Regions from separate parts of the Streptomyces sp. NPDC037389 genome, predicted to be linked through region 1. Evidence: predicted binding sites of a transcription regulator. Region 1 holds the regulator's gene; each other region holds the start of a gene.
What was found. The regulator HrcA, encoded in region 1, represses chaperone genes, less so after heat shock. The targets are predictions, from matches to a motif close to TTNGCACTCNGNNNNNCNGAGTGCNAA.
Positions count from the first base shown of each region.

Region 2: a site for HrcA is predicted at 2,282-2,308, ahead of groES (co-chaperone GroES). Genes of this name have one in related genera too.
Region 3: a site for HrcA is predicted at 5,732-5,758, ahead of groL (chaperonin GroEL). Genes of this name have one in related genera too.

Region 1 covers NZ_JBEZUS010000001.1:6,114-15,649, forward strand. Annotated here, with positions in the region: gene hemW (radical SAM family heme chaperone HemW) at 1-210, shown strand, start outside; gene AB0E98_RS00025 (Uma2 family endonuclease) at 313-870, shown strand; gene AB0E98_RS00030 (DUF3097 domain-containing protein) at 867-1,697, opposite strand; gene AB0E98_RS00035 (MBL fold metallo-hydrolase) at 1,731-2,474, opposite strand; gene hrcA (heat-inducible transcriptional repressor HrcA) at 2,720-3,736, shown strand; gene dnaJ (molecular chaperone DnaJ) at 3,737-4,873, shown strand; gene AB0E98_RS00050 (nitronate monooxygenase) at 4,940-6,007, shown strand; gene AB0E98_RS00055 (16S rRNA (uracil(1498)-N(3))-methyltransferase) at 6,081-6,830, shown strand; gene AB0E98_RS00060 (helix-turn-helix transcriptional regulator) at 6,863-7,636, shown strand; gene AB0E98_RS00065 (helix-turn-helix transcriptional regulator) at 7,905-8,771, shown strand; gene AB0E98_RS00070 (helix-turn-helix transcriptional regulator) at 8,810-9,536, shown strand, end outside.
Region 2 covers NZ_JBEZUS010000005.1:260,000-269,535, reverse strand. Annotated here, with positions in the region: gene tsaD (tRNA (adenosine(37)-N6)-threonylcarbamoyltransferase complex transferase subunit TsaD) at 1-17, shown strand, start outside; gene AB0E98_RS13340 (methyltransferase domain-containing protein) at 37-1,251, opposite strand; gene AB0E98_RS13335 (polysaccharide deacetylase family protein) at 1,339-2,202, shown strand; gene groES (co-chaperone GroES) at 2,458-2,766, shown strand; gene groL (chaperonin GroEL) at 2,886-4,508, shown strand; gene AB0E98_RS13320 (SDR family oxidoreductase) at 4,613-5,386, opposite strand; gene AB0E98_RS13315 (MOSC domain-containing protein) at 5,383-6,147, opposite strand; gene AB0E98_RS13310 (LysR family transcriptional regulator) at 6,253-7,164, shown strand; gene AB0E98_RS13305 (WhiB family transcriptional regulator) at 7,232-7,558, opposite strand; gene AB0E98_RS13300 (response regulator transcription factor) at 7,965-8,576, shown strand; gene AB0E98_RS13295 (sigma-70 family RNA polymerase sigma factor) at 8,967-9,536, shown strand, end outside.
Region 3 covers NZ_JBEZUS010000007.1:275,940-285,475, forward strand. Annotated here, with positions in the region: gene AB0E98_RS17950 (ATP-binding domain-containing protein) at 1-1,711, opposite strand, end outside; gene AB0E98_RS17955 (hypothetical protein) at 2,018-2,155, shown strand; gene AB0E98_RS17960 (DNA repair helicase XPB) at 2,159-3,808, opposite strand; gene groL (chaperonin GroEL) at 3,981-5,603, opposite strand; gene AB0E98_RS17970 (cold-shock protein) at 5,927-6,130, opposite strand; gene AB0E98_RS17975 (MoaD/ThiS family protein) at 6,624-6,899, opposite strand; gene thrC (threonine synthase) at 6,963-8,246, opposite strand; SAM riboswitch class I at 8,264-8,407, opposite strand; gene AB0E98_RS17985 (glucosyl-3-phosphoglycerate synthase) at 8,560-9,507, shown strand.

The sequences.
Region 1 (9,536 bases):
GAGGACCGGCGGGTCGAGCGGATCCTGCTGGAGCTGCGGCTGGAGGAGGGGTGCCCGCTGTCGCTCCTGAAGCCGGCCGGTTCACGGGCGGCGGCCCGGGCGCTTCAGGACGGGCTGCTGCGGCCGGAGGCGTACGAGCGGGGGTGGGCGGCGCTGACGCTGCGGGGGCGGCTGCTGGCGGATGCGGTGGTGCGGGACCTGGTGGACTGATTACCTGTTCGAGTGAACGTGCGCGCATAGGCTGTGAGCCTGCCTACGCTTTCCATAGGCTGCCGTTACATGTGACTGCGGCGGATGTGGAGGACCACGGAGATGACCGCTGTGGATGACCGGACGAAGATCGAGTTCTTCGAGAACCTTGAGGTTCCCGAGGGCTGGCGGGTCGAGCTGCTGCGGGGGGACATCGTGATGATGGCGAGCCCTGACCGAATCCATAACTGGATCGTTCAGGACGTCCAGGACCAGATCCCTCGCGACCGTTGGGATCGGCTCCAGACTCAAGACATCGACATTCCGGGCGAACCGAGTGAGCCAGTGCCGGACCTGGTCGTGTACGAGCGTGGCATCATCACGGGGCCAGGACGCCTTATCCCCGCACCGGCCGTCACGCTGCTGCTCGAGGTCGTGTCCAAAACCAGCGCAAGTCGCGACTATGCGGACAAGAAGTCGATCTATGCGGCCGGACAGGTGCCTGCGTATCTGATCATCGACCCTTTCGAGGCGAAGTGCGTGCTGTTCACCGAGCCGACCGGAGTCGGTGCGGGTGCCGACTACAGCGCGCAGCGGATCACTAAATTCGGCGACCCCGCGCCACTCGACCTGCTCGGGATCACGCTGGACACATCCCGATTCCAGACGCTGGAGCGCTAACCCCCCACCGTCACAAAGTCGATCAGCTCCTCCACCCGCCCGAGGAGCTGCGGCTCCAGGTCCTTGTACGACCGCACCGAGTCCAGAATCCGCTGCCAAGCCGCCCCCGTGTTCTCCGGCCACCCCAGCCCCCGGCACACCCCCGTCTTCCAGTCCTCCCCGCGCGGCACGGACGGCCAGGCCGGGATCCCCACCGACGCGGGCTTCACGGCCTCCCACACATCCACGTACGGGTGACCCACGACCAGCACGTGTTCGGATTCCCCCGTCACCTCCGCCGCGATCCGCGACTCCTTCGAGCCCGGCACCAGGTGGTCGACCAGGACGCCGAGCCGGGCGTCGGGGCCCGGGGCGAAGGAGCGGACGATCGACGGGAGGTCGTCGACGCCCTCCAGGTACTCGACGACGACGCCCTCGATGCGCAGGTCGTCGCCCCACACGCGCTCCACGAGCTCCGCGTCGTGCCGGCCCTCGACGTAGATGCGGCCCGCGCGGGCGACCCGGGCGCGGGCGCCGGGGACGGCGAGGGAGCCGGAGGCGGTACGGGCGGGGGCCGCCGGGGGAGCCGCGAGCGGGCGGACGAGGGTGACGACCCGGCCGTCCAGCAGGAACCCGCGCGGCTCCATCGGGAACACCCGGCACTTGCCGAAGCGGTCCTCCAGCGTCACCGTCGGCCCCTGGGCCGTCTTCTCGCAGCGGATCACCGCCCCGCAGAAACCGGTCGTGACCTCCTCGACCACGAGATCCGGCTCGGCCGGGACCTCGGGAACGGGGGCGGACCGCTTCCACGGCGGAGTGAGATCAGGGCTGTACCGCTTGCTCCACATGCGGGCCATTCTGGTTCAAGATCCACACCCCGGTCACGACACGCCGAAGCGCTCCGCCAGCGCGTCGCGCTGCGCCCGTACGAACGCCGCGTCCACCACCGCGCCGTGCCCCGGCACGTACACCGCGTCGTCCCCGCCGAGGGACAGCAGCCGGTCCAGGGCCGCCGGCCAGGCGTGCGGGAGGGCGTCGGGGCCCGCCTGCGGCTCGCCGGACTCCTCGACGACGTCGCCGCAGAAGACGACCTCGCGTTCCCCCGCGGCCAGTACGGCCAGGTCGTGCGCCGTGTGCCCAGGGCCGACGTTGGCGAGCAGCACCCGTCGCCCGCCGCCGAGGTCGACGGTGAGCTCCCCGGACACCGGGTGGTGGGGGATGACGAGGAGGTCCACGGCCTCGGCCGCGGCGTCGGGGTCCATGCCGTGCCGGACCGCGTCGTGCCGCAGCTCCTCCCCCTCCCGCGCCATCAGCCCCTCGGCGCCCACCGCCGCGTACACCTGGACGCCGGAGAACGCGGCCGTGCCCAGGACGTGGTCGAAGTGGGGGTGGGTGAGTGCGATGTGCGTCACGGGGAGCCCGAAGAGCTCCTGCACCTCACGGCGGATCTCCACCCCCTCGTGGAGCGACGAACCCGTGTCGACGACGAGCACGCCGTCCGTCCCCGCGATCGCCCCGACGGTCGCGTCCCAGCCCGGCAACCTGCGGCGTACCACCCCCGGCGCGAGCCGTTCCCAGTGCTCCCCGCCGGCCGGCGCGGTGCCGGAATCCCCTTGCGTCTGCATACCGTGACGCTAGCGGCAGAGCGGTACGGTTGCCTGCCCGGCGGCGGCCCGGGAAGGGGCCCGGAGGCTCGCGGCGAGGACGGCCCTTGCCCTTGCCGTGGGGCCCGGCCGTACACTGGCTGGAGGGATCTGGCACTCGTGACCATTGAGTGCCAGGGGTGAAGACCCTGTGAGACCCGGTAAGAAACCGTAGGACCCGTACGGTCGTACGACGGCTGGACCACTGGACTGGAGGTGCGCGCGAGATGCTGAGCGAACGCAGGCTCGAGGTATTGCGCGCCATCGTCCAGGACTACGTCGGCACCGAGGAGCCCGTCGGCTCCAAGGCGCTCACCGAGCGGCACAAGCTGGGCGTCTCCCCGGCCACGGTGCGCAACGACATGGCCGCGCTCGAGGAGGAGGGCTTCATCGCCCAGCCCCACACGAGCGCGGGCCGCATCCCGACCGACAAGGGCTACCGCCTCTTCGTCGACAGGCTCGCGGGCGTCAAGCCCCTGTCGACGCCCGAGCGGCGCGCCATCCAGAACTTCCTGGACGGCGCCGTCGATCTGGACGACGTGGTGGCCCGTACCGTCCGGCTGCTCGCGCAGCTGACGCGTCAGGTCGCCGTGGTGCAGTACCCCTCGCTGACCCGTTCGACGGTGCGCCATGTCGAGCTGCTCTCCCTGGCCCCGGCCCGGGTGATGCTCGTCCTGATCACCGACACCGGGCGGGTCGAGCAGCGCATGGTGGACTGCCCGGCGCCGGTCGGTGAGAACGCGCTGGCGGATCTGCGCGCGCGGCTGAACAGCCGTGTCGTGGGCCGCCGGTTCACGGATGTGCCGCAGCTGGTGCAGGACCTCCCCGAGTCCTTCGAGAAGGATGATCGCGGAACCGTTTCGACAGTCCTCTCGACCCTGCTGGAGACGCTGGTCGAGGAGACCGAGGAGCGGTTGATGATCGGCGGTACCGCCAATCTCACTCGTTTCGGTCATGACTTCCCGCTGACGATCCGGCCCGTGCTGGAGGCGCTGGAGGAGCAGGTCGTGCTGCTCAAGCTGCTCGGCGAGGCCAAGGGCTCGGAGATGACCGTACGCATCGGTCATGAGAACGCCCATGAGGGGCTGAACTCCACATCCGTCGTCGCCGTCGGCTACGGTTCGGGCGGCGAGGCCGTCGCCAAACTCGGCGTGGTCGGACCGACCCGCATGGACTACCCCGGAACGATGGGAGCGGTACGCGCAGTGGCACGTTACGTCGGACAGATCCTGGCGGAGTCGTAAGTGGCCACGGATTACTACGCGATCCTGGGCGTTCGGCGCGACGCCTCGCAGGACGAGATCAAGAAGGCCTTCCGCCGTCTCGCGCGCGAGCTCCACCCGGACGTCAATCCGGACCCGAAGACCCAGGAGCGGTTCAAGGAGATCAACGCCGCTTACGAGGTCCTCTCCGACCCGCAGAAGAAGCAGGTCTACGACCTCGGCGGCGACCCCCTGTCCTCCTCGGGCGGCGCGGGTGCGGGCGGTGGCTTCGGCGCGGGCTTCGGCAACTTCTCCGACATCATGGACGCCTTCTTCGGCCAGGCCTCGCAGCGCGGTCCGCGCTCGCGTACGCGCCGCGGCCAGGACGCCATGATCCGGCTTGAGGTCACCCTCAACGAGTCGGCCTTCGGCACCACCAAGGACATCCAGGTCGACACCGCCGTCGTCTGCACCACGTGCAGCGGCGAGGGCGCGGCCCCGGGCACGTCCGCGCAGACCTGTGACATGTGCCGCGGCCGCGGCGAGGTCTCCCAGGTCACCCGGTCCTTCCTGGGCCAGGTCATGACGTCCCGCCCCTGCCCCCAGTGCCAGGGCTTCGGCACGGTCGTGCCGACCCCGTGCCCGGAGTGCGCCGGCGACGGCCGCGTCCGGTCCCGGCGGAACCTGACCGTGAAGATCCCCGCCGGTGTCGACAACGGCACCCGGATCCAGCTCGCGGGCGAGGGCGAGGTCGGCCCCGGCGGCGGCCCCGCCGGCGACCTCTATGTGGAGATCCACGAGAAGCCCCACCCGGTCTTCCAGCGCCGCGGCGACGATCTCCACTGCACGGTCACCATCCCGATGACGGCGGCCGCGCTCGGCACGAAGGTGCCGCTGGAGACCCTGGACGGCGTCGAGGAGATCGACATCCGCCCGGGCACCCAGTCCGGCCAGTCGATCCCGCTGCACCAGCGCGGCGTCACCCACCTGCGCGGCGGCGGCCGCGGTGACCTCGTCGTCCACGTCGAGGTGACCACGCCGTCCAAGCTGGACCCGCAGCAGGAGGAACTGCTGCGCCAGCTCGCCAAGATGCGCGGTGAGGAGCGTCCGACGGGCGAGTTCAAGCCGGGGCAGCAGGGGCTGTTCTCGCGGCTGAAGGACGCGTTCAACGGACGGTAGGTCCGATCGCTACGGGGTAATCGGGGGCTGAGCCCCCGGTTACCCCACTTGTGACACGATGTGCTCATGGCCCCGTTGAACGGACTGTTCGAGCACCCGATCGTGCAGGCCCCCATGGCCGGCGGTGTCTCCACCCCCGCCCTCGCCGCCGCCGTCGGCGACGCCGGCGGCCTCGGCTTCCTCGCCGCCGGCTACAAGACCCCCGGGGCGATGTACGAGGAGATCAAGCAGCTCCGCGCCCGTACGTCCCGGCCCTTCGGCGTGAACCTCTTCATGCCCCAGCCGCCCGCCGCCGACCCGGCGGCCATCGAGGTCTACGCCGAGCAACTGGCCGGCGAGTCCACCTGGTACCGGACCCCGCTGGGCGAGGCCGACCAGGGCTCCGACGACGGCTACGAGGCCAAGCTCGCCGTCCTCCTCGACGACCCCGTCCCCGTCGTCTCCTTCACTTTCGGGTGTCCCGACCGCACGGCCGTGGACGCCCTCGCCAGGGCCGGCACCGTGACCGTGGTGACCGTGACCTCGGCCGCCGAGGCGCTGGCCGCGCGGGAGGCGGGCGCCGACGCGGTCTGCGTCCAGGGCATAGAGGCCGGCGGCCACCAGGGCACCCACCACGACGATCCGCACGCCGACGGCGCGGGCGCCGGGGTCGGCCTGCTGGCGCTCGTGGCCGAGGTCCGGGAGGCCGTCCCGCTGCCCGTCGTCGCGACCGGCGGGCTGATGCGCGGCGCCCAGGTGGCGGCCGTCCTCGCGGCGGGCGCGAGCGCCGCCCAGCTCGGCACCGCCTTCCTCGCCTGCCCGGAGTCCGGGGCCCACGAGCTGCACAAGCGCGCCCTGACCGATCCGCTGTTCGTCCGCACCGAGCTCACCCGGGCCTTCTCCGGCCGCCCCGCCCGCGGCCTGGTGAACCGTTTCCTCCGGGAACACGGCCCCTACGCCCCGGCCGCCTACCCCCAGATCCACTATCTGACCTCCGGCCTGCGCAAGGCGGCGGCCGCCGCCGGCGACCCCCAGGGCATGAACCTGTGGGCCGGCCAGGGCCACCGCCTGGCCCGGGAGCTCCCCGCCGGCGACCTGGTACGGCTCCTGACGGCCGAACTGGACGCGGCGCGCGTGTCGTTGACCGCGCGGTGACAGCCGGAGGTACGGAAGTGGACACGAGTGTGATCACGAGTGTGATTCGGCGCGGCGAGAGAGCGAGTACGTCATGACAGCCCCGGTCTTCCTGGTCGAGGAGGGCGCCCTCACGGGTGTCTTCCCCGGCACCGTCTTCCCGCTGGACGGGCCCGAGGGCCGCCACGCGGTCTCGGTGCGCCGGCTGCGCGTGGGCGAGGAGATCGTCCTGACCGACGGCTCCGGCACGGGCGTCCACGGCACCGTCGCCGCCGTCGAGGGCAAGGACCACCTGGACGTCGCCGTCACCTCCGTACGCTCCGAGCCGGAGCCCCGGCCCCGGATCACCGTCGTCCAGGCGCTGCCCAAGGGCGACCGCGGCGAAGTGGCCGTCGAGACCATGACCGAGACCGGCGTCGACGCGATCGTGCCCTGGGCCGCCTCCCGCTGCGTCACCCAGTGGAAGGGCGAGCGCGGCCTGAAGTCCCTGGGCAAGTGGCGCGCGACCGCCCGCGAGGCCGGCAAGCAGGCCCGCCGGCTGCGCTTCCCCTCCGTCGCCGGGCTCGCCACCACCCGGCAGGTCGCCCAGCTCCTGGCGGGCGCCGACTTCGCGGCCGTCCTCCACGAGGAGGGCAGCACCCCGCTCGCCACGGCGCCCCTGCCGGAGACCGGCGACATCGTCCTGGTCGTCGGCCCGGAGGGCGGCGTCTCCCCCGAGGAGCTCGCCGCCTTCGCCGAGGCCGGCGCCCACCCCTACCGCCTCGGCCCGAGCGTCCTGCGCACCTCGACCGCCGGCACGGCGGCCGCGGCCCTGCTGCTGGGCCGCACGGGGCGCTGGGGCTGACGGGCAGTGAAGCCGGGGGGCGGACGGCGGGGATGACGACACGGACCCAGCAGCTCCAGACACGCGACTACGAGCGGATGCTCGACCTCGCCGTCGCCGTTCTGGAGAGCGACGACCCCGAGTCGTCCTGGCAATTGATCACCGCGCAGCTGCTGGAGACGGTGGGCTGCGACTCGGTCACCTTCTCGGTCGTGGACGTGGCCCGGCTGACCGGAAAGGTGGAGGGCTGGGCACCGCCGCGGCTCGCCCCGTTCGTCGGGGACCTCGTCCAGCGCCGGGTGACCCAGCGTCATCCGCTGGTGTCCTACACCCTGAGCGGCGAGTCCGAGCCGGTGACCGTCGGCGAGATCTATGCGGGCTGGCGGCACACCCAGTGGTACAGCGAGGCGCGCCGGGACTTCGGCATCACCGAGCAGATGGGCCTGCCCCTCCCCGGCGCCCCCGGCACGGTACGGCTCGTGCTCATGGGCCGCGACGGCCGGTTCCGCCCCCAGGACGTGGCCTTCGCCGCCCGCCTCCAGCCCCTGCTCATCGGCGCGGCCAACCACATCCAGGAACTGCGCCGCCTGCGCACCGCCGCGCCCGACCTCACCACCGCCCACCCCTCGGGGCACGGGCTGACACCGCGTGAACTGACCGTGCTGGGGCTGCTGGCGGAGGGCCTGACGGCGGCGGGTATCGGCCGCCGGCTGACGATCTCGCCGCACACGGTCAACCGCCATCTGGAGAAGATCTACCGGAAGCTCGGCACCAACAACCGTGTCTCCACCGTGCTCCTGGCCCAGCAGGTGGGCATCGTCCCCTGAACCGGCCCCGGGGGTATGGCAGGCCCCACCCCCGGGTGGGTAGTTCTTCCCATCGTGCGGCGGAGGGCCCGCGTGCGACCCTGACAGGGACGCGCGATCGCGTCGACGCCGGCCACGGGGGATTCGACGTCGGCGCGGTCCGTGTCTTCCGGGTCTCCGCGTCCTTCCAGCGTTTCCACCAGTGTCCGGGCTCCCTCGGGCTCTCTTGGGCGTGATTCCCCCTGCCGGTAGCATGCGGCGGACGGGGACCGAGAGGGGCGGGCCCGCCATGCCAGGACTTCATGGACACGGACTCCACGCGCGCGATTACGAGCGCATGCTCGACCTCACCGTCGCCGTCCTGGAGCACGACGACCCCGGATCCCTCTGGTATCTGATCTCCGGACACCTGGTCGACGCCCTCGGCCTCAACACGGTCGTCTTCGCCGTGGCCGACCCGGCGCGGGGCCGGGGCGAGGCCCAGGGCTGGGCGCCCCAGTCGCTGGGGCAGGACGTGAGCGCCGTGGTCCAGCGCCGCGTACGACAGCACCACCCCCTCGTCTCCTACCTCGCCGCCCGTGCGCACCGTCCCGTGACCGCGAGCGAACTCTGCGACGACTGGCGGGACTCGCCCTGGTACAGCGAGGCCCACCGCGACTACGGCACGACCCAGCAGCTCGGCGTTCCCGTCCCGGCCGGCGACGGCACCCTGCGCGGCCTCGTCCTCGGTCGCGTCGGCGACTTCACCGACCACGAACTCGCCTTCGCCGCCCGGATCCAGCCACTTCTGATCACGGCCGACCGGCACACGAGAGAACTGAGACGATTACGCGAGGCGGCCTCGCCCCAAGCGGCCCCCACCCCGCTTTCGGCCCCCGCCCCGTTTTCGGCCCCCGTCGCGTTCCCGGCCGCCGCCGCGCCCCGTCACGACCTGACGCCGCGCGAGCTGACCGTGCTGGGCCTGCTGGCGGAGGGGCTGACGGCCGTCGGGATCGCCCACCGTCTGGCGATCTCCCCGCACACCGTCAACCGTCACCTCGAAAAGGTCTACCGGAAGCTCGGCACGAACAACCGGGTGGCGACGGTACTCAGCGCCCAGCAGGCGGGAATCGTGCCCCGGGCGCGAATTTTCTCCCACCCCGCCGACCGCGGGTAGCATGCGGCGAGCGGGGACCGAGAGGAAGCGGAACCCCCATGTCAGGACTTCACGCGCAGGACTACGAGCGCATGCTCGACCTCGTCATGGCCGTCCTGGAGCACGACGACCCCGACTCCCTCTCCCATCTGATCGCCGGGCACCTCCAGGACGCCCTCGGCTGCGACACCGTCATCTTCGCGGGCATCCGCCTCACCGGCCGGGTCGGCTACGCCCAGGGCTGGGCCCCCGCGTCCCTCGGCCCGGGCGTCAGCGACGTCATCCAGCGCAGGGTCCAGCAGCGGCACCCCCTGATCACCTATATGGAAGCCGCCCACTCCAGCCCCGTCAGCATCACCAGCATCTGCGACAGCTGGCGCAACTCCTCCTGGTACAGCGAGGCCCGCCGCGACTACGGCACCACCCACCAGCTCGGCGTCCCCCTCCCCGGCGCCCCCGACGAGATGCGCGCCATCAGCCTCGGCCGCCGCGGCGACTTCACCGACCACGAACTCGCCTTCACCGCCCGCGTCCAGCCCCTGCTCGTCAGGGCGGACCGCCACGTCCGCGAACTCCACCGCCTGCGCGGGGCGACCGCAGCGGCGGCCCCGGCGGCGGACGTCCTCGCCGTGCCCGGCCACGACCTGACGCCGCGCGAACTGACCGTGCTGGGCCTGCTGGCGGAAGGCCTGACGGCGGCGGGTATCGGCCGCCGTCTGACGATCTCGCCGCATACGGTCAACCGCCATCTGGAGAAGGTCTACCGGAAGCTCGGCACGAACAACC
Region 2 (9,536 bases), on a different contig from region 1:
AGAACCTCTACGAGTGAGGGCCCCGCCGGTTCCGGGTCATGCCCGGACCGGCTGCCCCAGCAGCATCGCCGGCGCACCCGCCACCCGCGTCAGCACGATCACGCACGAGTGGGGGCCGGAGAGCTTGAGCTTCTTGCGCAGCTCCTCCGGCTCCACCGCCGACCCCCGCTTCTTGATGACGGCGACCCCGATGCCGCGCTCCCGCACGATCGCCTTGAGCTTCTTCAGGTTGAACGGCAGCACGTCCGTGATCTCGTACGCCGTGGCGTAGTCCGACGGTCGCAGCTCGTCGCTCGTCACATACGCGATCGTCTCGTCGATCAGGCCGCCGTCCAGACCGCTGTCGCCCAGCTCCGCCGCGGCCTCCGCCACCAGGTGCGCGCGGATGACCGCGCCGTCCGGTTCGTAGAGGTAGCGGCCCACGGGCCGGACGGCCGGGTCCGGCAGGCCCCGGCCCACCAGGGACGCGCCGCCCGGCAGCAGGGTCGCCCGGCGGGTGCCGGCGTCCGTGCCGAACCACAGCACGGCCTCCTTCACATCGCCGCCGTCCGAGATCCACTCGGCCTCCGCGTCCTCGGGCACCGCCTCGTGGGGTACGCCGGGGGCGATCTTCAGGGCCGCGTGCGGGGCCGTACGGGCCGCCTCGATCGCCCAGGACAGCGGGGGCGAGTAAGCCTCCGGGTCGAAGATCCGGCCCCGGCCGCCGCGCCGCGCGGGGTCGACGAAGACGGCGTCGTAGGACGAGGTGTCGATCTCGGCGACATCCGCGCAGCGCACCTCGATCAGCTCGGACAGGCCCAGGGCGGCCGCGTTGGCGCGGGCGACCTCGCAGGTCAGCGGGTCGCGGTCGACGGCGAGCACCTCGATGCCGGCGCGGGCCAGCGCGATCGCGTCGCCGCCGATGCCACAGCACAGGTCGGCCAGCCTGCGCACGCCGAGGGCTTCGAAGCGCCGGGCCCGGTAGGCGGCGACACCGGCCCGCGTGGCCTGCTCGACACCGTTCGGGGTGAAGAACATGCGGTACGCGTCCTCGGCGCCGAACTTGGCGACCGCGCGCTGCCGCAGCCGGGCCTGACCGATGGCCGCCGACACCAGCTCGGCGGGGTGGTCGCGGCGCAGCCGGGTCGCCGTGGCGAGCTCCTGGGCGGGGTCGAAGTCGCGCAGCTCGTCGAGGAGGGCGCGGCCCTCGTCGGCGAGGAGGGCGGCAAAGGCATCGGTGGCGGGGGCGTTCGGTGCGGGCACGTGTCTCATTCTCTCGCCACCTCTCGCGGCGTGGGGAGCGGGAGGAGGGTGAGGGGGCCCGTGCGGTACCCGAACGAGTGAACAAGAATCGTGTATGTGAGCACGTCTGTTTCCGGCCGAATACGCGCCGCCGCCCTCGCCTCCGCCGCCCTGCTGCTGACCGGCGTCCTCGCCGGATGCTCCGGCTCCTCCTCCGGCGGCCCGGAGAAGCCGCACAAGGCGGCCGGGACGCCCACCGCGCCCTCCTCCGCCCCCGCCTCCCCGGCGGCCCCCGACGCGTACCGCCGCTGGGGCCTGGACAAGCCGCTGGCCGCGCCCCCGGCCCCGCCCGCGAAGAAGCTCACCGACGGTTTCGGGCCGGGCGCGACGCCGCAGGTGATCCGGCGCGTGCCCACCCAGGACAAGGTCGTCTTCGTGACCTTCGACGACGGGGCCGAGAAGGACCCGGAGTTCCTCAAGATGGCGGCGGACCTCAAGGTGCCGTTCACGATGTTCCTGACGGACGACATCGCCCGCGCCGGCGCCGGCTACGGCTACTTCGAGAAGCTCCGCGCCCTCGGCAACGGCATCGACAACCACACCCTCTCCCACCCCAACCTGCGCACCCTCTCCGCCGAGGCGCAGAAGCGCGAGATCTGCGGGCAGCAGGACGCCCTGGCGAAGCGGTTCGGCGGCCGCCCGGTCCTCTTCCGCCCGCCCTACGGCAACTACAACGACGCCACGCTCACCGCGGCGGCCGGCTGCGGGGTGCGCGCGGTCGTGCTGTGGGAGGCGACGATGCAGATCAACGACATGCGCTACGCGCAGGGCGGCGGCCTCCGGCCCGGCGACATCGTCCTGGCCCACTTCCGCGGGCCCCAGGAGCTCAAGGGCACCACGATGACCAGGATGGTGACCAACATGCTGCGCAGCATCCAGGCGCAGGGCTTCACGGTGGCCCGGCTGGAGGACTACCTGTAGAGGGGTCGATCCCGGGCCCGGGAGATCGTAGGAGTACGCCCCCGTCCACGGGGTAGATCAAAGCTCGCCGCACGGCGAATTGGCACTCCGCTTGACCGAGTGCTAACCGCGTCATAGTCTCGGCTCCGTTGGCACTCTCCACCGGTGAGTGCCAAACACGGCGACGGGCAGGTTCCGGCACCCGCGACGACGGGACTCCTGGTCGCCACCTCAGACAGTTAACCCCGTGAGATCTCCGAAGGGGGAGGTCGGATCGTGACGACCGCCAGCTCCAAGGTTGCCATCAAGCCGCTCGAGGACCGCATCGTGGTCCAGCCGCTCGACGCCGAGCAGACCACGGCCTCCGGCCTGGTCATTCCGGACACCGCCAAGGAGAAGCCCCAGGAGGGCGCTGTCCTGGCCGTGGGCCCGGGCCGCTTCGAGAACGGCGAGCGCCTGCCGCTCGACGTGAAGGTCGGCGACGTCGTGCTCTACAGCAAGTACGGCGGCACCGAGGTGAAGTACAACGGTGACGAGTACCTCGTCCTCTCGGCTCGCGACGTTCTCGCGATCATCGAGAAGTAGTTCACCCGAGGCTCCCTGAGCCTTCGAAGCTTGTGAACAGTGCCCCTGGTTCCCGCGCCTGCACAGCCGGGCGCCGGGGGCGCGGTTCGTTTTGAGACCCGGCGAAGGATACGTACCCCATGGCCAAGACCCTGAAGTTCGACGAGGACGCCCGTCGCGCCCTTGAGCGCGGCGTCAACAAGCTCGCCGACACCGTGAAGGTGACGATCGGTCCCAAGGGCCGCAACGTCGTCATCGACAAGAAGTTCGGCGCCCCCACCATCACCAACGACGGTGTCACCATCGCCCGCGAGGTCGAGCTCGACGACGCGTACGAGAACCTGGGCGCCCAGCTCGTCAAGGAGGTGGCGACCAAGACCAACGACATCGCGGGTGACGGCACCACCACCGCCACCGTGCTGGCCCAGGCGCTGGTCCGCGAGGGTCTGCGCAACGTCGCCGCCGGTGCCTCCCCGGCCTCCCTGAAGAAGGGCATCGACGCCGCCGTCAAGGCCGTCTCCGAGGAGCTCCTGGCCACCGCCCGTCCGATCGACGACAAGGCCGACATCGCCGCCGTCGCCGCGCTGTCCGCGCAGGACAAGCAGGTCGGCGAGCTGATCGCCGAGGCCATGGACAAGGTCGGCAAGGACGGTGTCATCACCGTCGAGGAGTCCAACACCTTCGGCCTGGAGCTGGACTTCACCGAGGGCATGGCCTTCGACAAGGGTTACCTCTCGCCGTACATGGTCACCGACCAGGAGCGTATGGAGGCCGTCCTCGACGACCCGTACATCCTGATCCACCAGGGCAAGATCTCCTCCATCCAGGACCTGCTGCCGCTGCTGGAGAAGATCATCCAGGCGGGTGGCTCCAAGCCGCTGCTGATCATCGCCGAGGACGTCGAGGGCGAGGCCCTGTCGACCCTGGTCGTCAATAAGATCCGTGGCACCTTCAACGCCGTGGCCGTCAAGGCCCCGGGCTTCGGCGACCGCCGCAAGGCGATGCTGGGCGACATGGCCACCCTCACCGGTGCCACCGTCATCGCCGAGGAGGTCGGCCTCAAGCTCGACCAGGCCGGTCTGGACGTGCTGGGCACCGCCCGCCGCGTGACCATCACCAAGGACGACACCACCATCGTCGACGGTGGCGGCAACTCCGAGGACGTCGCGGGCCGCGTCGCCCAGATCAAGGCCGAGATCGAGTCCACCGACTCGGACTGGGACCGCGAGAAGCTCCAGGAGCGCCTCGCCAAGCTCGCCGGTGGCGTCTGCGTCATCCGCGTGGGCGCGGCCACCGAGGTCGAGCTCAAGGAGCGCAAGCACCGTCTGGAGGACGCCATCTCCGCGACCCGCGCCGCGGTCGAGGAGGGCATCGTCTCCGGTGGTGGCTCCGCTCTGGTCCACGCCGTCAAGATCCTCGAGGGCAACCTGGGCAAGGAGGGCGACGAGGCCACCGGTGTCTCCGTCGTCCGCCGCGCCGCCGTCGAGCCGCTGCGCTGGATCGCCGAGAACGCCGGCCTCGAGGGCTACGTCATCACCTCCAAGGTGGCGGAGCTCGACAAGGGCCAGGGCTTCAACGCCGCGACCGGCGAGTACGGCGACCTGGTGAAGGCCGGCGTCATCGACCCGGTCAAGGTCACCCGCTCCGCCCTGGAGAACGCCGCGTCCATCGCCTCCCTGCTGCTCACGACCGAGACCCTGGTCGTCGAGAAGAAGGAAGAGGAGCCCGCCGAGGCCGGTCACGGTCACGGCCACGCCCACTGACGCACCCTTCGCCCATCCGGGTGATACGGCCGGGGCCCGGCCTCCCTCGTGGGGAGGCCGGGCCCCGGCCCGTTGTGGTGCCGATGTGCCGTCAGCCGGTGCCGTCAGTTGGGCCCGTAGCGGCGGCCCGTCGACGAGCCGGCGCGCGAGACCGCGCGGCGGGGGGCCAGTTTCAGCAGACCGGTCAGCGCCTTGTAGCGGGGGTCGGGGATGGACAGCGCCTTCCCCCGGGCGAGGTCCTTCAGCGCCGCGTCGACCAGCTTGTCGGCGTCCAGCCACATCCAGCCGGGCACGTTGTCCGTCCCCATGCCGGCCCGCTGGTGGAACTCGGTGCGGACGAAGCCGGGGCAGAGCGCCATCATCCGCACCCCACTGCCCGCCAGATCCCGCGCGGCGCCCTGGGTGAACTGCACCACCCACGCCTTGCTCGCTCCGTAGGTCCCCCGGGGGACGAACGCGGCGACCGAGGCCACGTTGACCACACCGCCGCGCCTGCGCTCCCGCATACCGGCCGCCGCGGCCGAGGTCAGCCGCAGCACCGCCTCGCAGTGCACCTTGAGCATCGTCAGCTCGTCGGCCATCGCGACCTCGAGATAGCGGCCCTTGTTGCCGAAGCCCGCGTTGTTGACCAGCAGGTCGACCGGGTTCTTGCGATCCGAGAGCCGGGCCTCGACCGCCGCGATGTCCTCCTCCCGCGACAGGTCGGCGCGGAGCACCTCGACCTCCACGCGGTGGCGGTCGTGGAGCTCCGTCGCCTGCTCGCTCAGCCGCTTCTCGTCGCGGGCCACGATGACCAGATTGTGTCCGTCGGCCGCCAGCCGCCGGGCGAAGGCCGCGCCGATGCCCGCGGTGGCTCCCGTGATCAGTGCAGTCGTCATACGGGAACGTTAGTGCCCGGCACACCCTCCCGGCTGCCTTCCCCCTCCTCCGCCCGCCCCTTCGGACGCGCGGCGGCGCGATTCTGACGTTCCCTGTACGCCAGGGCCTTCTCCCGGAGCTCGGGGTGGAGCGCGTCGCCCGCCGTGAGGAGGCCGGCCCGCAGCGCCTGATCCGTCGTCAGCGAGCGGAAGGCGTAGGAGACGGTCACCTCGTGCGCGGGGCGGTGGACGACGGTGATGGGGTCGCCCGCGCGGATCTCCCCGGGTTCGATGACACGCAGATAGGCCCCGGGCGCGGCTTCCTGGGTGAAGCGGCGGATCCAGCCCGACTCGCCCAGCCAGTCGGCGAAGACGCGGCAGGGGATGCGCGGAGAGGTGACCTCCAGCAGCAGATCCGTACCTATGCGCCAACGCTCTCCGATGCGCGCGCCGTTGACGTCGACCCCGAGGGTGGTGAGGTTCTCCCCGAAGGCGCCGTGGGGCAGCGGGCGGCCCAGCGCCCGCTCCCAGCCGTCGAGGTCCTCCCGGGCGAAGGCGTAGACCGCCTGGTCGTCACCGCCGTGGTGGCGGAGGGAGACCACCGCGTCGCCCGCGAGGCCGCTGCCCGCCGTGCCCTTCGGGCCGGGGGCGGCCACGGCGACCGGGCCGGGGACGGGGCGCTTGTCGATGCCGCTCGCGAGCCCGTCGGCGAAGGCGCCCTCATGGCCCGGTCGATCGCCCGAGGTCCGGGCCCGGCCGACGTTGAGGGAGAGCAGACGCATGGGGGAAGCCGTGGCGCGATCCATGGGACGAGCCTAAGCGGCGCGCCCTCAAAGCGTCGAGCGAATATTTCGCATCGGCCCCAAGGTGGCCTTATGCTCGGTTCTATGATCGAGGCACGTCATCTGAGGGTGCTGCGCGCGGTGGCCGCCACCGGTTCGTTCTCGGCCGCGGCCCGCGAGCTCGGCTGCACCCAGCCCGCCGTCAGTCAGCAGATGAAGGCCCTGGAGCAGTCGGCGCGCACACCGCTGCTGGTCCGCACGGGCCGGGAGATGCGGCTGACCGAGGCCGGCGAGGCCCTGGTCCGCCACGCCACGGGGATCCTGGCCGGGCTGACCGCCGCCGAGGAGGAGATCGCGGCCATCGCCGGGCTGCGGGCCGGGCGGGTGCGGCTGGTGTCCTTCCCCAGCGGCAGCTCCACGCTCGTGCCGACCGCGCTCGCCGAGATGCGCGCCGCCCACCCGGGCACCCAGATCTCCCTCGTCGAGGCGGAGCCGCCGCGCTCGGTGGAGATGCTGCGCGAGGGCGACTGCGAGATCGCGCTCGCCTTCCGCTACCCCGATGTGCGCGGCGCGGACCCGGCGGCCGGCGCGGAGTGGGACGACCTGGTCGTCCGGCCGCTGCTGACCGACCGCCTCATCGGCGTGGTGCCCGAGGGGCACCGGCTGGCCGGGGCGGAGCGGATAGGGATCGCCGAGCTGGAGGACGAGCCGTGGATCGCGGGTTGCCCGCGCTGCCGGCGACATCTGGTGGAGGTGTGCGAGAGCGCGGGCTTCACCCCGCGCATCGACTTCGCGACGGACGACTACCCGGCGGTCTTCGGCCTGGTCGGGGCCGGGCTCGGGGTCGCGGTCATGCCCGAGCTGGCGCTGGAGTCGGTACGGCCCAAGGGGGCGCGGACGGTGCCGGTGGAGCCGGTCGTACAACGGGAGATCGTCGCCCTGACCCTCCCGGACCTGGCCAGGGTGCCGGCGGTCGGGGCCATGCTGAACCGCCTCGCGGCCGCCGCGACCCGCTGAACACCGGCGCCGGGCGCGCGGGGGCGTGCGGGAGCGTGGCCGTCGGTGGAAGCGCAGCCGCAGGCGCTCACGCGGTCATCGCGCCGGCGCCCGCGCCGCTCGCCGAGATGGGCCGGTGCCTCGCGCGCCCCATGAGCTCCTCGCGCTCGTCCTCGGTCAGGCCGCCCCAGACGCCGTAGGGCTCCCGCACCGCCAGCGCGTGCGCCGCGCACTCGGCGCGTACGGGGCAGCGCATGCACACCTCCTTCGCGGAGGTCTCACGGGCGCTGCGCGCCGCGCCGCGCTCGCCCTCGGGGTGGAAGAACAACGAGCTGTCGACCCCTCGGCACGCCGCCAGGAGCTGCCAGTCCCACAGGTCGGCGTTGGGACCGGGAAGGCGGGAGAAATCTGCCATTGCTTATCCCCTCGAAACGATCTGTCCGATGCAGTGCCCGTGTCCGTACATCTGTCGTGACTGTCGTGTGAGCAGATGAAAATATGACTCTTGTTGAATCTAGCCACAGATGCCGGTAAATGGGAAGAAATGCGGGTCCGACTGGGCAAATGGGGCATAGCTTGGCTGGTGGGCCGGGCGCCCCCTGTGCGCCCTGCTCCGTGTCCGCGCCCTCACGTAGAGTGCCGAACACGGCCGACCAAGCCCGTAACTCTTTCGGGTGACCGTCGTTGAGAGTGCGGAGGCGGTTGACGCATGAAGCAGTCGGGCGGGTGGCAGGGCCCGGGTGCCGTCAACCGCGCAAGGTGACGACCAGTACCAGCCCCTGGAGGCTCAAGGTGACGCGCATCAGCTGCGGAGGGCGGCCATGACATCCGTCCTCGTCTGCGACGACTCCCCGCTTGCCCGAGAAGCGCTCCGTCGCGCGGTGGCGACCGTGCCCGGCGTCGAGCGCGTGACGACGGCGGCCAACGGCGAGGAAGTCCTCCGCCGCTGGGGCGCCGATCGTTCGGACCTCATTCTGATGGACGTACGCATGCCCGGACTCGGTGGTGTGGAGACCGTGCGCCGGCTGCTCTCCGCCGACCCCGGCGCCCGCATCATCATGCTCACGGTCGCCGAGGACCTCGACGGGGTCGCTCTCGCGGTCGCCGCCGGGGCGCGCGGCTATCTGCACAAGGACGCCTCGCGCGCCGAGCTGCGCGCCACCGTGACCCAGGCGCTCGCCGACCCGACCTGGCGGCTCGCCCCCCGGCGGCTGCGCTCGGCGGAGATGGGTGCCGCGCCCACGCTCACCGCGCGGGAGATCCAGGTGCTGGAGGGCATGAGCCACGGCCGCTCCAATGCGGAGATCGGCCGGGAGCTCTTCCTCTCCGAGGACACGGTGAAGACCCACGCGCGGCGGCTCTTCAAGAAGCTGGGCGCCTCGGACCGGGCGCACGCGGTGGCCCTCGGCTTCCGCTGGGGCCTGGTCCGCTGAGGCGGTGTGGCGCGCAGCGTCTCGAGGTCGCGGTGCGCGCCACCCCGGCGGGTGGTGCCCACCGCGACCCCCGTGGTGTGCGCCGCGACCTCGCCGCGTCGACGGCCCGACGCCGAAAGCTCGAGGGATGCCGCATCCTTGAGGTGTGACTCCTCCCCGGCGGAGGCCGAGGTTTCTCGCTCGGCCAGAAGAGACCTCATGACGGACAAGCCCTGCCACGTGCCCTACGGCACGGGTGCAAGCTATCGGTGGAGTCGTGAGTGCTGGGGCGGGCATACCCGAAAGGGGGAGGCGCTAGACGTGAGTGCGAGGACACCGACGCGTAACGGTTCGATGCACAACCACGAGGGCGGTGCCACGGAGAATCCGGCGCCGGGGCACCATGGACCGATGCGCGACGACGACACCACCGCCATTGGCGCGCTCGTCGCCCGTGCGGTGGAGGGCGACCGGCAGGCCACCCATGATCTGCTCGCCCTGGTGCACCCTCTCGCCCTGCGCTACTGCCGTACGCGCCTGTCGCGGCTGCCGGGCGACGCCCGCCATTTCGTGGACGACCTCGCTCAGGAGGTCTGTCTCGCCGTTCTGTGCGCCCTGCCGCGCTACCGCGACACCGGGCGCCCCTTCGAGGCCTTCGTCGTGGCCATCGCCGCGCACAAGGTCGCCGATCTCCAGCGCGCCGCCATGCGCCACCCGGGCAGCACGGCCGTGCCCTCCGACGAGATGCCGGAACAGCCCGACGACTCGCTCGGGCCCGAGGAGCGGGCGCTGCTCAGCAGCGATGCCGAGTGGGCGAAGAAGCTGCTCGCCAACCTTCCGGAGAACCAGCGCGAGCTCGTGCTGCTGCGCGTCGCCGTCGGGCTGACGGCCGAGGAGACCGGACAGATGCTGGGAATGTCGCCCGGCGCCGTCCGGGTCGCCCAGCACCGCGCGCTCAGCAGGCTCAGGGCGCTCGCGGAA
Region 3 (9,536 bases), on a different contig from region 1:
CGACCACCGCCTCGTCCAGCACACCAGCGGCGCCCACACCCCGTACCGAGAAGTCGCCCGGCGACTCCCGCATGGACGTCGCCGCCGCCAGCCCCGGCGCGATCGCGGGCAGCAGCCGCGACGCGTACGCGATGACCTCGCGCGGCACGCGGAAGCCCTGCGTCAGCTCCTCCACCGCCGCCTCCGGCTTGCCCAGGTGGGCCAGCGCCTCCGCCCAGCTCGCCGTCGCCCACGGCGTCGTGCCCTGCGCGATGTCGCCGAGGATCGTCGCCGAACCGGTCGTACAGCGGCGGCCCACCGCGCGGTACTGCATGGGTGAGAGGTCCTGCGCCTCGTCCAGGACGACATGGCCCAGCGACGGGGTGCGCGAGACGAGGTCCATCGCCTCGTCGACCAGCACCGCGTCCGCCGCCGACCACTTCGCCGACCGCGCCGACCGCGCGGGCTTCGTCCAGAGGACCTCGCGCTGCTCGTCCTCCGTCAGCACCCCGGCCGCGTGCTCCGCCAGGAACTCCGCGTCGGACAGCAGCCGCAGCACCAGCTTCGCCGGGTCGACGGCCGGCCACGCGGCCTTGACCGCCGCCTTCACGGCCGTGTTGCGCGCGACCGCGTCCTGCACCCGGTCGTCGGGGGCCTCGCCGGCCTCCTCCATCCGTACGAGCACGGCGTGCGCGATGCGCTGCGGCAGCGCCTCGCGCGCGGCGCCGTAGCGGATGTCGCGGTCGAGCAGCTCCCGCACCATCTCCTCGATCTCGTACGCCGGGACCCGCCAGCGCCGCGACCCGCGCACCACGACCACCGGCTCCACCGGCATCGTCACCCCCGCCCGCACCGCGCGCCGCAGCACCTCGGCCATCCGGGCGTCGCCCTTGATCCGCGCCGCGTCGGCGGGGTCCGCGCCCCGCACCTCCACATGCCCGACGAGGTCGTCGACGGTCGCCTGTGCGACGTTCAACTCACCCAGAGCGGGGAGCACTTGCTCGATGTAGCGAAGGAAGGACCGGTTGGGCCCGATGACGAGCGTGCCGGTGCGGGCGAGGCGCTCGCGGTGGGCGTAGAGCAGATAAGCGACACGGTGCAGCCCGACGGCCGTCTTCCCCGTCCCCGGCGCCCCCTGGACGCACACCGTGCCGCCGATGCCGGCGCGGACGATCTCGTCCTGCTCGGGCTGGATGGTCGCGACGATGTCCCGCATGGGGCCGACGCGCGGCCGTTCGATCTCGGTCTGGAGCAGCCGGCTCGCCTGCTCGCCGCCCGCCGCGTCCGTGAGGTCCTCGTCCTCGTAGGCGGTCAACTCGCCGCCGGTGTAACCGAACCGGCGGCGCGTCCCGACGTCCATCGGGTCCTTCTTCGAGGCCCGGTAGAACGGCTGGGAGACCGGCGCGCGCCAGTCGATCACCATGGGGTCGCCGTCGGCGTCGTGGACGTGCCGCCGCCCGATGTAGAAGCGCTCCCCCTCGGCCCCCTCCGCCTTGTCCGCCGCAGGCGCGCGGAGACAGTCCAGCCGACCGAAGAAGAGCGGGGTGTGCGCGAGATCGGCGAGGGCGGCGATACGGTCGTCGATCTGCCGCTGGAGGACGGCGGCGTTGACCCAGTTGGCGGTGACATCCTTGATGTCGAGCGCCTCCACGTCGGCCCGCATCGCCCGCAACGCGGTGCGGGACGAGGCGAGATGGGCGCGCTCCCGCTCCAGGGGATCGTTCGCGTTCATGGTGTGCGCGGGCACGGCGGAGCCTCCAGACGTACGGCGGACGAGCGGGAGCCGCCGGTTTCCGTCCGGACGGCGGCGCTCCCGGGAACGTCGTCGCGAGGCGACGCGGGAGGCGGCGGGAAGGGTGGATTGTAGTCAGTCGTCCCGAGGGCGCGCGAATGATTTTTCCGCGCGCCCCTGGGAAGGCTCAGGGGCGCCGTCCATCTCCGGTAGGGCACCCCATGGGCCTGGGGTAGTACGCCCCACCCGCGCGTTTACACCGGCAGGCCGACGCCCGAGGGCATTCCGGAAACCATCATGGAAGACATGACCACCACTTCCGTCACCCCGGACACCGCCCCCTCGTTCACCTTCGCGGCGGCCCTCCGCGCGATCAAGGCCTTCGCGGGCGCGGCCGTCAGCGTCGTCGTCCTGGGCGAATACGCCGACAAGCGCCAGGCGTAAGGCTCAGGCGTCCTCCCCCGCCAGCAGCGAATCCGCGTCCACGATCCGGTACGCATATCCCTGCTCCGCCAGGAACCGCTGGCGGTGCGCCGCGAAGTCCTGGTCGACCGTGTCACGGGCGACCACCGAGTAGAAGCGCGCCTCGTGCCCGTCGGCCTTGGGGCGCAGCACCCGGCCCAGTCGCTGGGCCTCCTCCTGCCGGGAGCCGAAGGTGCCCGACACCTGGATGGCGACCGTCGCCTCCGGCAGGTCGATCGAGAAGTTGGCGACCTTGGAGACGACCAGTACCGAGATCTCGCCCGCCCGGAAGGCGTCGAAGAGCTTCTCGCGCTGGGCGTTGGACGTCTCACCCTTGATCACGGGCGCGTCCAGGTGCTCGCCCAGCTCGTCCAGCTGGTCGATGTACTGGCCGATGACCAGCGTCTGCTCCCCCTTGTGCTTGCGCACCAGGGCCTCCGTGACCTTCCGCTTGGTGGCGGTCGTCGCGCAGTACCGGTACTTCTCCTCCACCTCGGCCGTCGCGTACGCCAGCCGCTCGGAGTCGGTGAGGTTGACGCGCACCTCGACACAGTCCGCCGGGGCGATATAGCCCTGCGCCTCGATCTCCTTCCAGGGCGCGTCGAAACGCTTGGGGCCGATGAGGGAGAAGACGTCGGACTCCCGCCCGTCCTCGCGCACCAGCGTCGCGGTCAGCCCGAGCCGCCGCCGGGCCTGGAGGTCGGCGGTGAACTTGAAGACGGGCGCCGGCAGCAGATGCACCTCGTCGTAGACGACCAGGCCCCAGTCGCGGGAGTCGAAGAGCTCCAGATGCGGGTAGACGCCCTTCCGCCTGGTCGTCAGCACCTGGTAGGTGGCGATGGTGACCGGGCGGATCTCCTTCCGCGTACCGCTGTACTCGCCGATCTCGTCCTCGGTCAGCGAGGTCCGCTTCACCAGCTCGTGCTTCCACTGACGCGCGGAGACGGTGTTGGTGACCAGGATCAGCGTCGTCGCCTTCGCCATGGCCATCGCGCCCGCGCCCACGAGCGTCTTGCCGGCACCACAGGGCAGCACGACCACACCCGAGCCGCCGTGCCAGAACCCCTCCACGGCCTGCCGCTGGTACGGGCGCAGCGCCCAGCCGTCCTCGGCGAGCTCGATCGGGTGCGCCTCGCCGTCGACGTATCCGGCGAGGTCCTCGGCGGGCCAGCCCAGCTTGAGCAGCGTCTGCTTGATCTGCCCGCGCTCGGAGGGGTGCACGGCGACGGTGTCCGGGTCGATCCGGGCCCCCACCAGCGGCTGGATCTTCTTCGAGCGGAGGATCTCCTCCAGCACGGGCCGGTCGGTGCTCTCCAGCACCAGGCCGTGGGTGGGGTGCTTGAGCAGCTTCAGCCGCCCGTAGCGGGCCATGGTCTCGGCGATGTCGACGAGCAGGGCGTGCGGCACGGGATAGCGGGAGTACGAGACGAGCGCGTCGACGACCTGCTCGGCGTCATGCCCGGCGGCCCGCGCGTTCCACAGCCCCAGCGGGGTCACCCGGTAGGTGTGGATGTGCTCGGGCGCGCGCTCCAGCTCCGCGAAGGCGGCGATGGCGCGCCGGCACTCGTCGGCCCGCTCGTGGTCCACCTCCAGCAGCAGGGTCTTGTCGCTCTGGACGATCAGGGGTCCGCTCACGCCTCGGCCTTCCATTTCGCGCACGGGGAGAAGCTTCCAGTGTCCCCCATCCGGGGCGGTACGGGCGTGGGCGCCCGGAATCGGGGGCGGAAACGCCACCGGGGCGGCACCCCCCGTGAGGAGGGTGCCGCCCCGGTGAACCGCAGGACGGTCGATCAACCTGTCAGGTCGATCAGAAGTCCATGTCACCGCCCGGCATGCCGCCCGGAGCGGCCGCGGCGGCCTTCTCCGGCTTGTCGGCGATGACGGCCTCGGTGGTCAGGAACAGCGCGGCGATGGACGCGGCGTTCTGAAGGGCGGAGCGGGTGACCTTCGCCGGGTCGATGATGCCCTCGGCGATCATGTCGACGTACTCGCCCGTGGCGGCGTTGAGGCCGTGGCCCGGGGTCAGGTTGCGCACCTTCTCCACGATGACGCCACCCTCGAGGCCGGCGTTCACGGAGATCTGCTTCAGCGGGGCCTCCAGGGCCAGCTTCACAGCGGCGGCACCGGTGGCCTCGTCGCCCTCGAGCTCGAGCTTCTCGAAGACCGAGGAAGCCTGGAGCAGGGCCACGCCACCACCGGCGACGATGCCCTCCTCGACGGCGGCCTTGGCGTTGCGGACGGCGTCCTCGATGCGGTGCTTGCGCTCCTTGAGCTCCACCTCGGTGGCGGCACCGGCCTTGATGACGGCCACGCCGCCGGCCAGCTTCGCCAGGCGCTCCTGGAGCTTCTCGCGGTCGTAGTCCGAGTCGCTGTTCTCGATCTCGGCGCGGATCTGGTTGACGCGGCCCTGGACCTGCTCGCTGTCACCGGCACCGTCGACGATCGTCGTCTCGTCCTTGGTGATGACGACCTTGCGGGCGCGGCCGAGCAGGTCGAGACCGGCGTTCTCCAGCTTGAGGCCGACCTCCTCGGAGATGACCGTGCCACCGGTGAGGATGGCGATGTCGCCCAGCATGGCCTTGCGGCGGTCGCCGAAGCCCGGGGCCTTGACGGCGACGGACTTGAAGGTGCCGCGGATCTTGTTGACGACCAGGGTCGACAGGGCCTCGCCCTCGACGTCCTCGGCGATGATCAGCAGCGGCTTGCCGGACTGCATGACCTTCTCGAGGAGCGGCAGCAGGTCCTTGACCGAGCTGACCTTCGAGTTGACGATCAGGATGTACGGGTCCTCGAGAGAGGCCTCCATACGCTCCATGTCGGTGGCGAAGTACGCCGAGATGTAGCCCTTGTCGAAGCGCATACCCTCGGTGAGCTCCAGCTCCAGACCGAAGGTCTGGGACTCCTCGACGGTGATGACGCCTTCCTTGCCGACCTTGTCCATGGCCTCGGCGATGAGCTCGCCGATCTGGGTGTCGGCGGCGGAGATGGAGGCGGTGGAGGCGATCTGCTCCTTGGTCTCCACGTCCTTGGCCTGCTCGAGCAGGGCGGCGGAGACGGCCTCGACGGCCTTCTCGATACCGCGCTTCAGGGCCATCGGGTTGGCACCGGCGGCCACGTTGCGCAGACCCTCGCGGACCAGCGCCTGGGCGAGGACGGTCGCGGTCGTCGTGCCGTCACCGGCGACGTCGTCCGTCTTCTTCGCGACCTCCTTGACCAGCTCGGCGCCGATCTTCTCGTACGGGTCCTCGAGCTCGATCTCCTTGGCGATGGACACACCATCGTTGGTGATCGTGGGGGCGCCCCACTTCTTCTCGAGGACGACGTTCCGGCCCTTGGGGCCGAGGGTGACCTTGACGGCGTCGGCGAGCTGGTTCATCCCGCGCTCGAGACCGCGCCGTGCCTCCTCGTCGAACGCGATGATCTTGGCCATGTGAAGTGGTCCTCCCAGGACGGGGTGGAGAGACTGCTCCGGACCGCGCTGGCGCCCGCGACGGACGGCCTGCGTGCCCTGCGGTTCCTTGCCCCGCTTGGCCCGTAGACCTCACCGACGGTCCAAATCTGTCACTCTCACTCGGAGAGTGCTAAGCCCAATGATTAGCACTCGACCCCTGCGAGTGCAAGCGCCTCACACCAACCTGCCCCGCGCCGGGGGAACCCACACATGGACGTGGCACGGGACGCACGAGGGGCCCGCGTCATGGAAGACGCGAGCCCCTCGGCGAGCTGAGTGAGCCGGTGGTCGATGCGCGCCGGTCAGGCGGTCACCTTGACCATGTCCGCCTGCGGCCCCTTCTGGCCCTGCGAGATCTCGAACTCGACCCGCTGCCCCTCCTCGAGGGTGCGGTAGCCGTCCATCTGGATCGCGCTGTAGTGGACGAAAACATCCGCACCACCGTCGACCGCGATGAAGCCGTACCCCTTCTCCGCGTTGAACCACTTGACGGTGCCCTGAGCCATGCCTAACTCCCCTATTACTGGCCCTTGCGCAGGACCGCACCTCGCGGACCCGGGTCAGACCTCACCCCCAGACAGGATGGGGGTGTGCGCCGGAACGCGTCGACCGCCGCTGAATGTATCTGCACGGATGCCGTCTGCAACAGGTCAGTCGGACGAGAATTCCGGGCGCGGCCGATCGGTTATTACCACCGATTTCGCCAGCTTCTTGGGCAAGTCGGACCGGGCATAACGCAACCAACCCGGCAATTCGTGCACATGTCGTGGGCACAATTTGACGGGTTCTCATATGCGTTCGGCAGTGACACCGGAGGGGGAACGCCCCAACTGTATCGCGCTTCAACAGACGGAATCACCCCGTCCGTTTTACGGGCGGGGTGATTCCGGTGAATTCCGCAGGAACGCTTCGAAAGGGTCGGGCCAAGGGTCCGGCGGCCCGGACCCCGGCACGGCCCCGGGCCGCCCAAGGGCCGTGCCGGGGCCGGGCCGCCCTCGGTCAGCCGCCGGCGACCGCGGGAATGATCGACACTCCGGCGCCATCCGGAGTGGCCGCCTCCAGTCCGCCCTCGAACCGTACGTCGTCGTCATTGACGTACACATTGACGAAACGGCGCAGCTTTCCGCTCTCGTCGAGAACGCGCGCGGCGATTCCGGGGTGGTTCTTCTCCAGTGAGGCGATCACTTCACCGAGAGTGGCTCCCTCGGCGGGGACTTCCGCCTTACCGGCGGTGTAGGTGCGAAGGATGGTGGGGATTCGGACATTGACGCTCATGGGGTCACCTTTGATTGAAAGGCTGGTTTAAGAGACCGGGGAAAGGGAAACGGCGACGTGCGTTTAAAGCCCCGCCGCCCGGAAAGCGTCGAGCGAAGGCGGAATCGTCGCCGTCGGCCCCGCCGCCACCGCGTCCAGCGTCTTGAGGCCGTCGCCCGTGTTGAGCACGACGGTGGTCAGGGACGGGTCCAGCCGCCCGTCCTCCAGCAGCTTCCGGGTCACCCCGACCGTCACCCCGCCCGCCGTCTCCGCGAAGATCCCCTCCGTACGGGCCAGCAGCCGGATCGCCTCGACGATCCGCTCGTCGTCCACGTCCTCCACGGCCCCGCCCGTGCGCCGGGCGATGTCGAGCACGTACGGCCCGTCGGCGGGGTTGCCGATCGCCAGGGACTTCGCGATGGTGTCCGGCTTCACCGGCCGCACCACCTCGTGCCCGTCCTTGAAGGCGCGCGAGACCGGCGCGCACCCCTCGGCCTGGGCGCCGAAGATCCGGTACGGGCGGTCCTCGACCAGCCCCAGCGCGATGAGCTCCTTCAGCCCCTTGTCGATCTTCGTCAGCTGCGATCCCGAGGCCACCGGCACCACGATCTGGTCCGGCAGCCGCCATCCCAGCTGCTCGCAGATCTCGTACGCGAGGGTCTTGGAGCCCTCCCCGTAGTAGGGCCGCAGATTGACGTTGACGAAACCCCAGCCCTCGCCGAGCGGGTCGCCGATGAGTTCGCTGCAGAAGCGGTTCACGTCGTCGTACGTGCCCTCGATGCCCACCAGCTCGCCGCCGTAGACCGCCGCCATCACGACCTTGCCGGCCTCCAGGTCGTGCGGGATGAAGACACAGGACCGCAGGCCCGCGCGCGCCGCCGCGGCGCCCACCGCCCCCGCCAGGTTCCCCGTCGAGGAGCACGAGAGGGTGGTGAAACCGAAGGCGCGCGCCGCCTCGACGGCGATGGCGACGACGCGATCCTTGAAGGAGTGCGTGGGGTTGCCGGAGTCGTCCTTGACGTACAGCCCGCCGGTGACGCCCAGCTCGCGGGCGAGGTTGTCGGCCTTGACGAGCTTGGTGAAGCCGGGGTTGAGGTTCGGCCGGTCCGCGACGTCGGCGGGTACGGGCAGCAGGGGGGCGTAGCGCCAGATGTTCGCGGGACCGGCCTCGATACGGCGGCGCAGCGACTCGGGGTCGCCGACGGGGAGCTCGTACGCCACCTCAAGGGGACCGAAGCAGCCCACGCAGGCGAAGGAGGGGCCGAGCGGGAAGCGCTCGCCGCACTCGCGGCAGGAGAGCGCCACAGCGGGACCGAAGGAGGCGGAAGCGGGTACGGAGGTACGACTTTCAACGGCTTCGACAGCCATGGAGGCGAGGCCCTTTCTCCTCATCTTCCTCGCGGCGAACGTCGCCACGAGACGGAATTGGCACCTTCCCCGCCGGGAGCCTCGCCGTGTGAACGGTGAGACCGGCTGGAGGGTTGCCGGGGCTTCAACGGGCCGTATCCCTCTGCCCCTCTGGATGAGCGGTATGGCGCTGGGCGGACCCAGGCGTTTGTGCGCGCGACGACCCCCGACATAGGACGGCCGTCCGCGTTGTTCAAGACTGTAACGGAAGGGATGGTCGCTTGAGAGGGCCGTCCGAACCGCGAGATGCGTCACAACGACAGGAGTTATGCGCGTGCTGGAAGAGGTGGAACGCTGGCTCGCCCGGCGGTCCTGGTCCGCCGCCGACCGTCCGCTCGACCAGCTGCTGGCCGCAAAGGCGGACACGGGCACCACGGTCAGCGTGGTGCTGCCGGCGCTGAACGAGGAGGCGACCGTCGGCGAGATCGTGGCGACGATCCGCCGCGAGCTGATGTCGGAGTCCGTCCCCCTGGTGGACGAGCTGGTGGTGCTGGACTCCGGTTCCACGGACCGCACCGCCGAGGTCGCCGCGGCGGCCGGCGCGCGCGTCGTGCACCGGGACGGGATCCTGCCGCGGCTGCCCGCGCTGCCCGGCAAGGGCGAGGTGCTGTGGCGGTCCCTGCTGGTGACGACGGGCGACGTCGTCTGCTTCGTCGACGCCGACCTTAAAGACTTCTCCAGCGCCTTCGTCTCGGGGATCGTCGGCCCGCTGCTGACCGATCCCGAGGTGCGGTTCGTCAAAGCGATGTACGACCGCCCGCTGGGCGAGGTCGCGGGGCAGGGCGGCCGGGTCACCGAGCTGGTGGCGCGCCCGCTGCTGAATCTCCACTGGCCGCAGCTCGCGGGCTTCGTCCAGCCGCTGGGCGGCGAGTACGCGGCCCGCCGCTCACTGCTGGAGCGGCTGCCGTTCCCCGTGGGCTACGGCGTGGAGCTGGGCCTGCTCGTGGACTCGCTGCACACGGTGGGCCTGGACGCGCTGGCGCAGGTCGACGTGGGCGTGCGCAAGCACCGCCACCAGGACGGCCGGGCGCTGGGCCGGATGGCCGCGACGATCTACCGCACGGCGCAGCTGCGGCTGGCCCGGGGCCATCTGGTGCGCCCGGAGCTCACCCAGTTCGAGCGCACGGCGGAGGGGTTCGTGCCGCAGACGTACGCGGTGGACACGGAGGAGCGGCCACCGATGGCGGAGATACCGGAGTACGCCCGGCGACGCGCGGCGTAGCGCGCGAAAAGGCGCACGAAGAAGCGCAC